Regions from separate parts of the Rhodoferax fermentans genome, predicted to be linked through region 2. Evidence: predicted binding sites of a transcription regulator. Region 2 holds the regulator's gene; each other region holds the start of a gene.
The links. The regulator sigma-54, encoded in region 2, starts transcription at its own class of promoters, with help from an activator protein. The targets are predictions, from matches to a motif close to TGGCANGNAANCTGCTTT.
Positions count from the first base shown of each region.

Region 1: the regulator sigma-54 is predicted to act here: its motif matches at 1,226-1,243, upstream of nifE (nitrogenase iron-molybdenum cofactor biosynthesis protein NifE).
Region 3: the regulator sigma-54 is predicted to act here: its motif matches at 1,843-1,860, upstream of xdp1 (exosortase-dependent surface protein XDP1).
Region 4: the regulator sigma-54 is predicted to act here: its motif matches at 1,340-1,357, upstream of RF819_RS10115 (pilin).

Region 1 covers NZ_MTJN01000002.1:2,803,660-2,806,869, reverse strand. The annotation lists gene nifE (nitrogenase iron-molybdenum cofactor biosynthesis protein NifE) at 1-1,193, opposite strand, end outside; gene RF819_RS13165 (TRAP transporter large permease) at 1,395-2,681, opposite strand; gene RF819_RS13160 (TRAP transporter small permease) at 2,678-3,169, opposite strand; gene RF819_RS13155 (C4-dicarboxylate TRAP transporter substrate-binding protein) at 3,179-3,210, opposite strand, start outside.
Region 2 covers NZ_MTJN01000002.1:1,664,219-1,667,428, forward strand. The annotation lists gene RF819_RS07950 (THUMP domain-containing class I SAM-dependent RNA methyltransferase) at 1-830, opposite strand, end outside; gene rpoN (RNA polymerase factor sigma-54) at 915-2,513, opposite strand; gene lptB (LPS export ABC transporter ATP-binding protein) at 2,619-3,210, opposite strand, start outside.
Region 3 covers NZ_MTJN01000002.1:2,441,970-2,445,179, forward strand. The annotation lists gene prsT (XrtA/PEP-CTERM system TPR-repeat protein PrsT) at 1-1,742, shown strand, start outside; gene xdp1 (exosortase-dependent surface protein XDP1) at 1,932-2,744, shown strand; gene ald (alanine dehydrogenase) at 2,848-3,210, opposite strand, start outside.
Region 4 covers NZ_MTJN01000002.1:2,125,664-2,128,873, forward strand. The annotation lists gene RF819_RS10105 (enoyl-CoA hydratase) at 1-651, shown strand, start outside; gene RF819_RS10110 (MaoC family dehydratase) at 596-1,054, opposite strand; gene RF819_RS10115 (pilin) at 1,405-1,818, shown strand; gene RF819_RS10120 (PglL family O-oligosaccharyltransferase) at 1,845-3,210, shown strand, end outside.

The sequences.
Region 1 (3,210 bases), 1.1 Mb from region 2:
TCGGCGCGGGCATCACGCAACATGTTGTACATCTCGCGCGGGGTCATGTTGTCGATCATGTGGGCGTCATCCCCCATGATCTCCTTGATCTTTTGTTTGTCTTCTTTGGTGGATTTTTTGACGCTGGTGCCCACAATCTCAAGCCCGGCCTCTTGCAGCGCCGCCACCACCGACCAGGACTTGACCCCCCCGGTGATCAACAGCACCCGTTTGCCAGATAGGCGTTGTTTGTATTGCTCGATGCGCTGGTAAGCACGCGCTTCTTCCACGGCAATCAGACGCTCGGTGCGGCCCAGCAATTCGTCCGGCGCGCCTTGCTGCACCAGAAGTCTGGCGATCTGGCGCAAGCTGTCACTCATGTCACCAATGCCGTAGAAAGAACCTTCAAAGTAAGGAATGCCCCAGCGCTTCTCCATCTTGGTGGCGATGTTGATCATCGACTTGGAGCACACCATCATGTTCACCTTGGCCCGGTGCGCGCTGGCAATTTCCTTGTACCGCCCATCGCCGGCCATACAACACAAGATACGGATGCCCAAGGCGTCGAGCAGCGGTTTGACCTGCCACAACTCACCCACCAGGTTGTATTCACCAATGATGTTGATGTCATAGGGGGTGGTGAACTCGGGCTCCACCGTGCCAATCACATAGTCCAGCAGCGCCTCGGCACCGAGTTTGTTGCCCAGGTTTTTGATGCCCGCAAAACCCGGCGCGTTGACCGGGATGATGGGTTTGCCAAATTTCTCGCTGGCGCGTTGACACACCGCTTCGATGTCGTCACCAATCAATGCGGTGACACAGGTCTGGTAAACAAACACCGCAGGTGGGTCGTATTTCTCCAGAATTTCGCGGATCGATTTGAACAGGCGTTTTTCACCGCCGTAGATCACATCGAGTTCGTTGATGTCGGTGGTGAAACCGGTGCGGTAAATCTGCGGGCCGCTTGAGGCACTGTGCCGGTTGTCCCAGGAGTTGCCTTCACAAGCAATGGGGCCGTGTACCAAGTGCGCCACATCCGCAATCGGCTGCAAGGCGATCTTGGCGCCATCAAAGGCGCAGCCACCCGCCGCAGCACCGGGTGCAAGCTGTGCCGTGCAGCCCTTTTTGCGCTCCTTCTCACTTTTGCCCTGGTTCTTGTCACAACCAGGTTCTTCAAACACGTCGGCAATCCTGGCCTTGAGCAAAGTCGACATGGAATACTCCTGATGGGGTGAATGCAGGAGTCATCGCATTTTTGGTGCCAGGGTCAAATGGCCATCAGACCGGTGTTATTGGCTCGGACTGTCCTTCTTGGGCTGGAAATTTGGCAGGTTTGAAGGAATTGCGACAAAAAAAAGCCCCCTTGCCGAGACAGTGCTCAAACAAGGGGGCCGTTGACGGGGGACAGTCAGGTCTTAACCCGCACCAAACACCAGGTTGGGCAAGTACAACACACTGGTCGGCCACACAATCATCAGGATCACCAAACCGATCACAGCAGCCAGCAGAGGGAACGCTTCCTTGATGTACTCGTCCATCGGGCATTTGAGAATGCCGCAGACGGTGAACATCGCCACACCCACGGGTGGTGTCATGCCGCCCAAGGTCACGCAGGTCATCATCACCAGACCAAAATGCACCGGGTCAATGCCGACACGCATGATGATGGGCATCAGGATCGGGGTCACCAACAGCACAATCACAGTGGCCTCCAGGAACATGCCCAGCACAATGATGAAAGTGATCAACAACAGCATCAGCGCGATCCTGTTCTCGGTGATGCCCACCAGGAAGGACGCCGCATCCTGAGGCACACCTTCGAGTGTGATCATGTAACCGATCATCGACGAGAACATGATGATCAGCATGATCATGCCGATGTCTGATACCGCATGGCGCAGCGCATTCAGCAGTGCGTCAAGTGACAGTTCACGGTAGATCACCATACCCACAAAAATCGCGTAGGCCACCGCAAACGCACCGGCCTCTGAGGGGGTGAAGATCCCGTAACGGATCCCCACAATCAGCAGGATCGGGAACATCAGCGCCCATTTGCATTCCCACATGCGATTCGCGATCTCTTTGAACGTTGGCGGTTTGGCGAGCTCGGCGGTGTAACCACGGCGCCGTGCCACGATGTAGGCCACACTCATCAGCACAATGGTCATCAACACGCCTGGCACGATACCGCCGACAAACAGGCGGCCGATGGACACATTGCCCATGAAGCCGTAGAGGATCAGCCCGATGCTGGGCGGAATGGTGGCGGTGATCAGTGAGCCCACCGCGATCACTGCGCTGGTGTAACCACGGGTGTAGCCCCGTTTGATCATGTCCGGTCCCAGAATGCGGGCTTCCATCGCAGCGTCGGCCACGGCCGAGCCCGACACACCCCCCATCAAGGCGCTGAGCATGATGGCGACCTGCGCCAGACCACCACGCATCCAGCCGGTGAGCACGGTGGACAAGGAGATCAAACGGCTGGTGATGCCCGAGGCATTCATCAAATGCCCGGCAAACACAAACAAAGGCACCGCCAGCAACGGAAAGGACTGGGTTGCGGTGGCAATTTTCTGAACCGCAATTTCAGGCGGAACCGGGCCAAAGATGTAGAACATCACGGCCGAGATGCCAATCGCAAACGCCACCGGCATGCCGAGGAACATCAGCACCAAAAATAGAAGAGTAAGGATGCCGCTCATATCGCCGTCCCGTCATGACCTTCAAGTGAAAGAACCTCGCGCCCGGTCAGACCGCGCCACAAACGTGTGACAGCGGTGGCCAGCATCAGGAATGAACCCACCGGGATACACGCGGTGACCCAGCTGTAGCTGATACCGACATCACCCAGCACACGTTCCATGTTTTGCAGTGTGAGCTTGGTGCCATACCAGACCAGGAAGCCCAGGAAAAAGGCGATGGCGATCAACCAGATGATGGCCAACACCTTCCTGACCGAACGCGGAAGCTTGCGGGTCAGGATGTCGATTTCGATGTGGGTGTTTTTCTTGAGCGCCAGATCAGCGCCCAGCACACACGCCCAGGCAAAACTGAGCTGGGCCAGGTCCACTGCCCAGATGACGGGCACACCCGCCGTCCGGGTGGCAGCCCCGATCAGTACAAAGATAGAGGTGGCTGCAAAGAACGCCATCGCCAGGCGTTCCTCCAGCTTAAATAGCAGATGTGCCACAAAACGTCCTTACTTGGCCAATACAGCATTCACCTGCTTGC
Region 2 (3,210 bases):
ACCATACGGTGGGCCACATCGCTACCAAACAGCAGGGGCTTTTGGTCGGCGTCGGGCATCACCACGGCGTCAGCCGCTTCTTGTTTCATCGCGTCCCAGTCGGCCTTGCGGAACGGCAGGTATTTTTCGAAGGCAAAACGACGCTGGCCACCGGCGGGCATGTTGCAGGCCATTTGCGCGGCTTCGATCAGGATCGTGCCGCTGCCGCAACACGGGTCGTACAGCGGCTGCAGGTCACCCTCGCCGTCGAGCCAGCCGCTGGCGGCGATCATCGCGGCGGCCAGGGTTTCTTTCAAAGGCGCGTCGCCCTTATCCACACGCCAGCCGCGTTTGAACAGCGGTTCACCCGAGGTGTCGATGTAGAGGGAACAACTGTCGGTGGTCAGGTGGGCGTAGATGCGCACATCGGGCCACTGGGTGTTGACGTCCGGGCGCACGCCGTTGGCCACCGTGCGAAAACGGTCACAGACGGCGTCCTTGATCTTGAGCGCGGCAAAGTTCAGGCTGTTGAGTGGGCTGTGCTGGGCGGTGATCTCGACCTTGATGCTCTCACGCGGGGTGAACCAGCGCTCCCAGGTGACTTCGCTGGCGGCGCGGTACAGGTCCTGCTCACTGCGGTATTCGGTGTAACTCAGCAACACCAGCACGCGCTGCGCCAGACGGCTGTACAGGTTGAGCAACATGGCGTGGGCAAAACCAGTGCGCACCGCCACCCCACCACGCTGTTTGGTGATGCAGCCGGGCGGCAGTTCGGTGATGCGCAAGACCTCGGTGGCCAGGTAGTCTTCCACGCCAGCGGCGCAGGGCAGGAACAGTTGGAGTTGGTTCATAGGTATTCTTTCCTCAGGGTCGTCGAGGGGATGGCTTCGCGCCCCATGCCGCCTCGAGGGCACAGCAGGGTGGCGCCAAAAATGTCACAGCTCCTTGCGCAACGATGCCGGGGCAATGCGCAGGCCTTCGCGGTATTTGGCCACGGTGCGGCGGGCGCATTCGATGCCTTGCTCTTTGAGCATGTCGGAGATCTGGTTGTCGGACAGCGGTTTTTTGGGGCTTTCGGCGGCGACAAATTGTTTGATCAGCGCCCGCACTGCGGTGCTGGAGGCGTTGCCACCGGATTCGGTGCCCAGGCCCGAGCCAAAGAAGTACTTGAGCTCGAAGGTGCCGTAAGGCGTGGCCATGTATTTGGCGGTGGTGACGCGGCTGATGGTGGACTCGTGCAGGCCCAGCTCATCGGCAATTTCGCGCAGCACCAGCGGGCGCATGGCCAGCTCGCCGTGGATGAAGAAGCTTTTTTGCCGCTCCACAATCGCGGTGGACACCCGCAAGATGGTGTCGAAACGCTGCTGGATGTTCTTGATGAACCAGCGCGCCTCTTGCAGACGCTGCTGCAGTGCCAGCGCACTGGAGGCCTCGCTGCCACCAGCCTTGTGGCCCTTGAGCGCGTTGGCGTAGATGTCGTGCACGCGCAGGCGCGGCATCACCTCGGGGTTCAGGCGCACGCTGAAGTTGGCGTTGCCACCGTTGCCCACCCTGACCACGAGCACATCGGGCACCACCACATTGCGTTCCACATCCACAAACCGCCGTCCGGGCTTGGGCTCCAGGCGGCCAATCAGGGTGATGGCGGCACGCACGGCGGGGTCGCTGGCACCACACAAGGGCATCAGGTGTTTGATGTCGCGCCGGGCCAGCAGGTCCATCGGCTGGCGGCAGATGGCCAGCGCGACCTTGATCACGTCGGGGTCGAACTCGTCGCTGAGATCGGTGTTGCGCTGCAGGGCTTGCAGCTGCAGGCTCAGGCACTCGGCCAGGCCACGGGCACCCACGCCAGTGGGCTCCAGGCTTTGCAGCAGGCTCAAAGCCACGGTGAAGTGGTGGACCAGTTGCTCGATCTGCTCCGGGTCGTCCTCACCGGCCAGGCCACGCGCCAGCTCGTCGAGTGTGTCTTCCAGGTAACCGTCGTCATTGAGCGACTCGATCAGGAAACGCAGCGCGGCACTGTCCTCAGCCCCCAGGCGCAGCGCCAGCGCCTGGCGGTGCAAAAAGCTCTGCAGCGACTCCTGGTTGCGCGCCAGCTCGGTGGCGTCCATTTCGTCGTCACCGCTGAGGTTGTTGCCACGGGCCGCGGCCTCACCGCCCCACTCGCCGTCGTCGGGCGCCATGCTGACGGTGCCATCACCGTCCCAGCTCGGGATGTCGTCAGACGACACACCGACTTCTTCATGGTCATTTTCGGACTTGGCCCTTGTAGTGTCTGGATACTCTGCTGCTGAATAAGTAGCAACTTCAGCCTCACGGTCCGCCGCACTGACCGGTGCGTCGGCCTGCGCCAGACCAAAGGACTCCCGCTCGGCCTCTTCGACGTTGCGGTCCAGAAACGGGTTTTCGTCGAGCATCTGGTCGACTTCCTGGCTCAGCTCCTGGGTCGATAGCTGCAGCAGACGGATCGACTGCTGCAACTGCGGTGTGAGCGCCAGATGCTGCGAGACGCGTAAGGACAGGCCTTGTTTCATGACTGATCAGGGGTCATGTTTTGGCGACGGGCCGCCCCAAGCAAAAACGCGGCCCCCTCGGGGGGCAGCGCAGTACACATCGTGACAAGCGTGGGGGTCATAGCTTCACATGCGGAAATGTTCACCGAGGTACACCCGGCGGACATCAGCGTCGTTGACGATGTCGGCGGGGGTGCCCTGCGCCAGCACCGTGCCGTCGCTGATGATGTAGGCGTGGTCACAAATGCCCAGGGTTTCGCGCACATTGTGGTCGGTGATCAGCACGCCAATGCCCCGGTTTTTCAGGAAACTGATGATGCGCTGGATCTCGATCACCGCAATCGGGTCAATGCCCGCAAAAGGTTCATCCAGCAGGATAAACCGCGGGTTGGTCGCCAGCGCCCGGGCAATCTCGACCCGGCGGCGTTCCCCCCCCGAGAGCGACAAAGCGCTGGACTGGCGCAGGTGGTCCACCCTCAGGTCTTGCAGCAGCGCAGTCAGGCGTTTTTCAATCTCGTCGTTGCTCAGGCCCTTGCCGCGCTCATCGAGCTGCAACTCCAACACCGCACGCACGTTGTCCTCCACATTGAGGCGGCGAAAAATCGACGCCTCCTGGGGCAGGTAACCCAGCCCGAGGCGGGCGCGCCGGTGGATCGGCATGTGTTCGACCGACTGGCCGTCGATGGTGATGTCGCCACCGCTGGCACGCACCAGACCC
Region 3 (3,210 bases), 780 kb from region 2:
ACTTGACGCAGTCCAACACCAACCGTGCTATCGATCTGCTGGAGGCTTACCTGCGGAGCAGCCCCAACGACGGCCAGGCTATGACGATGCTGGCCGGGGCTCTGATGTCCAAAGGCCAGAACGCCAAAGCCACGGCCCTGATGCAGCAGGCCTTGCAAACCCAGGACCGTCCTGAATTTCGTTCGGTGCTGGGTTTGAGCCTGATCCGCAGCGGTCAGGCAGGCAGTGGCATGACCGAGTTGGAGACGGCCTTCAAAAAAGACCCGCGCCAGACCCAAGCGGCCACCACCCTGATTGGTCTGTACCTGCGCAACAACCAGGCGGCCAAGGCCGTGACTTTGGCGGACACCTTGGTCAAACAGCAACCCAATAACGCCGGGTTTTACAACTTGCTGGGCATGGCGCGTGGCCAAAGCGGCAAGGTGACCGAGTCCAAAGCCGCGTTCGAGAAAGCCATCGCGCTGGACCCGGCCTTTGTGCAACCCAAGCTGAATCTGGCCCGGGTTGAGATTGCCACCCGGGCGTTTGATGTCGCCGAGACCCGCCTGGAAGCCATTCTGAAAGACAACGAGAAAGACACCGACGCCATGTACGAGATGGCCTTGCTGTCAGACCGGCGCGGCCAGGAAGCGCACGCCCAGCGTTGGCTGGAGAAAGCCACTGACCTGTCGGGCCCCAAAGACACTCGCTGGGCATTGGCGCTGTCAGACTTTCACCTGCAGCGCGGTCGGCCCGGCCCGGCGCTTGATGCCGTTAAAAAGGCTGCCGCCAAAGCCCCTGACGATTTGCCTGTGCTGATGATGTATGCGCGGGCTCAAATTGCCAATGGCGACACCGTGGGTGCCAAAAGCAGTTTGACCTCGGCCACCCGGGTGGCCGCCTATAACCCGGGTCAGCAGGTGGATATTGCACAGCTGCAAATGTCTGTCAGGAACTGGGCTGGGGCCTCTTACAGCCTGGACAAGGCGATATCAACTTCTGCAGACTACCTGCCCGCTTTGGCGTTGTTGAGTGAGTTGGAGCTGATGCAGGGTGGGCCCGCCAAAGCCGAACAACGCGCGCGTGAAATCGTCGCCAAATACCCCAAGCGTGCCGTCGGCCCAGGCCTGCTCGGCGATATTGCCCAGTCGCGCGGACAGGCGCAGCAAGCGCAGGCGTTCTACAAACAGGCCCACCAGCTGGAGCCGTCCACTGGCAGCTTCCTCAAGTTGTTTGGGGCGTTGAGTAGCCAGGACGGTGGCAAACCCGCCTTGCAACTGGCCCAGAGCTGGGTCAAAGCACGACCCAGAGATGCCATCGCTCAAAAAACGCTGGCCAACGCCTATGCTCGTAATGGCCAGTTTGCCGCTGCCAAAAATACGTTTGAGGTTCTGCTGAAGCTGACTCCAGACGACAGCGACGTCATGAACAACCTGGCCAACGTCTTGTTACGCCTGAAAGACCCCAGCGCCATCACCGTGGCTGAACAAGCTGTGGCCAAAGCACCCACCAACTACAACGCCATCGACACCCTGGGCTGGGCATTGTTCCAGGCTGGCCAAACCGATCGCGCCCTGCAACTGCTGCGCGACGCCCGCCTGCGCCAGCCCGCCAGCCCCGAGATTCGTTATCACCTGGCGGCGGTGTTGGCGAAAACCGGACGCAATAACGAGGCGCGCGAGGAATTGGAGGCGGCGTTGAAAGGGGGGGCAAGCTTTGAAGCTGGCGCTGACGCGCGCGCTTTACTGCAGACCCTGAAATGACACCGTGTGCCAGCACACCCTGTCGATATTGTTTACAACATTGACAGGGTTTTCATCGTTGCAAACTGTAACTGATTGAAAATTAAAAGAAAGTTCTTGTTGGCACAGATTTCGCTTATTCGGGATAGCTGCACCCCATTTGAAGGCTTTGCCTACGGTTAGACATCGTAGGTATAAGGAAATAAGATTATGAAAACCGTTGTTCTCAAGAAAATTGTTCAGGCACTGACCTTGGCCTCCGCTGCCGCGTTTGGTTCTTCTGCATTCGCGGGCGCAACCTGGTTGTTTGGTGACAATAACCCGACAAACGAATGCAACGCTACCGAAGCAGCCGGTGGTTGTGCCGCGCAGGCTGGATCCACGGCAGGATCACCCAGCGTCCGCGTGTCCGCCTTTTCGACCACAGGAACATCCGGGACGTTTGCTGCAGCAACTCTGACATCCTGGGATGGCGGTTTGGGCGTCCAGGCCAACGGTGCTGTGAACGACTCGGGGACACCGCAGCATTCCATGGATAACGATGGCTACACAGACATGATTTTGCTGAATTTTGGTAGTGCCAAGATTGATTTGGACAGTGTCAAGATCGGTTGGAACAACGGTGGTGGAGATGCCGACATCAGTGTATTTCGGTACATAGGCACCTCTGCCTCTCCAACGCCAGCTGGTCTCTCAGTCACCAATATGTCTTCCGGGGGCTGGGAGCTGGTCGGCAATTATGCGGATCTGAGCTCGTCTGGTGCGCGGGGCGTGAACAGCACCAACACCTCATCCAGCTGGTGGCTGATCAGTGCTTACAGTGAAGGTTTTGGCTCATCTAAAGAGACCGCAGGTGGTACTTTGGGGTCTGGCAACGACTATTTCAAAGTGTTGTCTGTGGCGGGGAATGTAGTAGCCCCGCCACCACCCAGCAAGATTCCCGAACCCGGTTCCCTGGCTCTGATGGGTATCGCCATGGCAGGTTTTGTTGCTACCCGTCGCCGCAAGTCAAAAGCAATCTGATCATCAAGCCTTGTGGTACAAAAAAAGCACCGCTGATACGGTGCTTTTTTTATGTCTTTTTGGCCTCTAGCCCTTATTTTATAAGGGCTGATAGGTATGCAATTTATAGCATTGTGTCGGCGCTGACGTAGTCATATCCCAGGTCTCGCGCCACGGCTTCGTAGGTGATTTTGCCGTCACACACATTCAAACCAGCCTTGAGATGCGGGTTGTCGCGCAGGGCCTGTTTCCAGCCTTTGTTGGCCAGTGCCACCGCGTGGCTTATGGTGGCGTTGTTCAACGCAAAGGTGCTGGTGCGCGCCACAGCGCCAGGCATGTTGGCCACGCAGTAGTGCACCACATCACCCACCAGGTAGGTTGGCTCGGCATGGGTGGTGGCGTGGCTGGTCTCGAAGCAGCCGCCTTGGTCAATGGCCACATCGACCACCACGGCGCCCGGTTTCATGCGACTGATCATGTCGCGCGT
Region 4 (3,210 bases), 460 kb from region 2:
TCTGTGGTGGTGATTGCCGCCGCTGGCAAAGCCTTTTGTGCCGGGCACGACCTGCGCGAGATGTGCGCCCAACCCTCAGACAGTTACTACCAGGCGCTGTTCAAACAATGCGCCAGGCTGATGATGAGCATCCAGAAGTTCCCGGTGCCAGTGATCGCCCGGGTGCAGGGTGTGGCCACGGCGGCGGGTTGCCAGCTGGTGGCGATGTGTGACCTGGCGGTGGCGGCCAGCAACGCTCGCTTTGCGGTGAGTGGTGTCAATCTGGGCCTGTTTTGCAGCACCCCCGGTGTCGCCCTGTCGCGCAACCTGGGGCGCAAGGCGGCGTTCGAGATGCTGGTCACCGGTGAATTCATCAACGCCCAGAAAGCCCTGGCAGAAGGCTTAGTCAACCGCGTGGCCGAGCCGGACCGGCTAGACGCAGAGTTGGCCCGCCTGGTCGATAACATCCTGGCCAAACCCCGCGCTGCGATCACGCTTGGCAAAAGCCTGTTTTACCGCCAGCTGGAAAACGGCATCGAAGCCGCCTACCTGGACGCTGCCCAAACCATGGCCTGCAACATGATGGACAACAGCGCGCTCGAAGGGGTGCAGGCGTTTATCGAGAAGCGGCCGCCAAACTGGCAGCGCGCCGAGCCGACGAGCCAATCTTGACCTGGGCCTGGCCGTCGATCACCACCACGTCTTTGACGCGGCAGGTGGTTTGCAGCGTGACCCGACCCTTGTCACCCATCTCCAGCACGGTCACGGTGGCTTGCACCGTGTCACCCGGGCGCACCGGCGCCAGAAATGTCAGGTTCTGCGCCAGATAAATCGTGCCAGGGCCGGGCAGACGGTTGGCCAGCACGGCCGAGATCAGACTGGCCGACAACATGCCGTGGGCAATACGCCCCTTGAACGGTGTACTGGCGGCGTACTCCTCATTCAGATGCAAGGTGTTCACATCGGTGGACACCGCTGAGAACAGCAGAATGTCAGCCTCGGTGATGGTTTTGGCCAATGTGGCGGTCATGCCCACATGCAGGTCTTCAATGTCGTAACCGTTTTGTTCGTTCATGGTGGAGGATCCTTGTATTGGGATTCGCAGATTGTCATGCCATGCCAATCAGATGTGCATCGTCCGTCGACCCAGGTCATTGCTTCAATAGGCTTGATGATGGGTTCACACAAGGCCTGGCAAACCTATGCACCTCCACAAACATGTTTCACACCTCAATGAGGTGACAAAAATTGTCAGACAGAGCGCGCAAAGTGACAAAAATGGCTTGGCATTTTGAGGACTTATTACGCGCACTTGGCCAAAAAGTCGCTTGGAAAGCCACCCCAAGCCCGCTAACATCCCTGGCACGGAAGCTGCTGACTGGGCAGGGTTACCGTTTTCTTTTTCTTCACCTCAAGGAGCTAGTCATGAAGCGTTCTATGCAACAGGGTTTTACCCTGATCGAATTGATGATTGTGGTTGCAATCATCGGTATTTTGGCGGCTGTGGCCTTGCCAGCTTATCAGGATTACACCAACCGCGCCAAGGCATCTGAAGTTGTCTTAGCGGCTAGTGCAGCCCGCACATGTGTGAGTGAGGTTGTCCAATCCAATGGACTGAGCGGTCTGTCGGCTGCATGTGGAGATGGATTCGTCGCTACCAAGTATGCGAAGGGTCTTAGTGTTGGCGACACTACTGGGGTTATTACTGTGTCCGGGCAAATCGTTGCAGCAAACGACTTGATCGTCACTTTAACACCCACATTGGTGTCAAGCCAAATTACTGAATGGAAATGCGCAGGTTCTGGAACCCCGAAATGGCTGCCAGCTTCTTGCAAGTAAACTGATTTACACAAAAAATGGGGAGCATGGCTCCCCATTTTTATTTGTCAAATATGAATCCAATAATTAGTAGGTTTTGGTTGGCTTTTGCTGCTGTTGCATTGTCACTGGCATGGATACTTCCAAACCACTCGATACCTTGGCTTGGATTTCATGGGGATGCATGGTGCTCAACAATACTATTAATTGTTTCAATATTTATTTTCGCAAGAAAAAATTTTGAGATGCAATGGAGTATTGCATCAGCAACCTGCTTATTCATTGCCACAATCCCTGCCCTGCAGTATATTTTTAACTTAATTCCCATATTCGGAGTTGCATGGATTAATGCAACCTACATTTTTGGTTTTTCGTTGGCTATATTGACCGGTGCAGCATGGGAAAAGACTACACCAAATCAAGTCGGCGACTATTTATTTCTGTCAATTGGAATTGCATCTGCAATATCTATTGGTTTGCAGTTACATCAGTTCTTTCGTTTAGATAGTATTGGCCCCTGGATATTAATGTCTTCAGGAACTCGACATTATGCCAATATGGCTCAGCCAAATCAACTTGCAAGTCTATTGTTGCTGGGAACACTAGCTTGTTGGTGGGGATTCTGGAGAAAACTCATTGGACCATACACAGCTCTTTTAATAGCTGCTTTATTTCTATTCGGTACAGCCCTAACCGAATCTCGAACAGCTTGGCTCAATGTCATGCTTATAGTTGTAGCAAGTTTAATCTGGCATAAATTGATCCCTTCGAAGTCATTTATTTACGGCATCCTAGGATTATCAATATTTTTCGCTGTCTGTGTTCTCAATTTGACAACAATCAACGAAGCACTTGGAGGTGGTTTGCCGGTAGAGTACCGATCCGCTTCAAACGACCCTCGTTGGGCAGCCTGGGTGATGTTTTTGAAGGCCGCAGTCCACGAGCCATTTTTCGGTTTCGGCTGGGGACAACTGGGGCACGCTCAATTTTTGATGATGGATGAAAAAATATCCTTCGGTGGGAGTTTTTTGCAAGCTCATAACCTCTTCATTGATTTGATTTTGTGGAATGGAATTCCATTAGGACTTGGCATCAGCATTTTTTTGATTTGGTGGTTCTTGTCAACAGCCAAAAATCTCACGAACCTCGCACAGCTGATGAGTTTTCTTTTCCTAATGGTGCTGGGCGTGCATTCAATGTTGGAATATCCACTACAGTATGCTTATTTTTTGCTTCCTGCAGGCATGATCATGGGCAGTCTCGAAACATCTTTGAACCATAAGAGCATCCGTATCTCTCATAAATTTCCCATTATTGTTGTCCTGATTTTGGGAATATGTGCTTTGCCAATAACGATACGCGATTATTTTCGAGTAGAGGATAGTTTTTATGGATTGAGGTTTGAACAAAAAA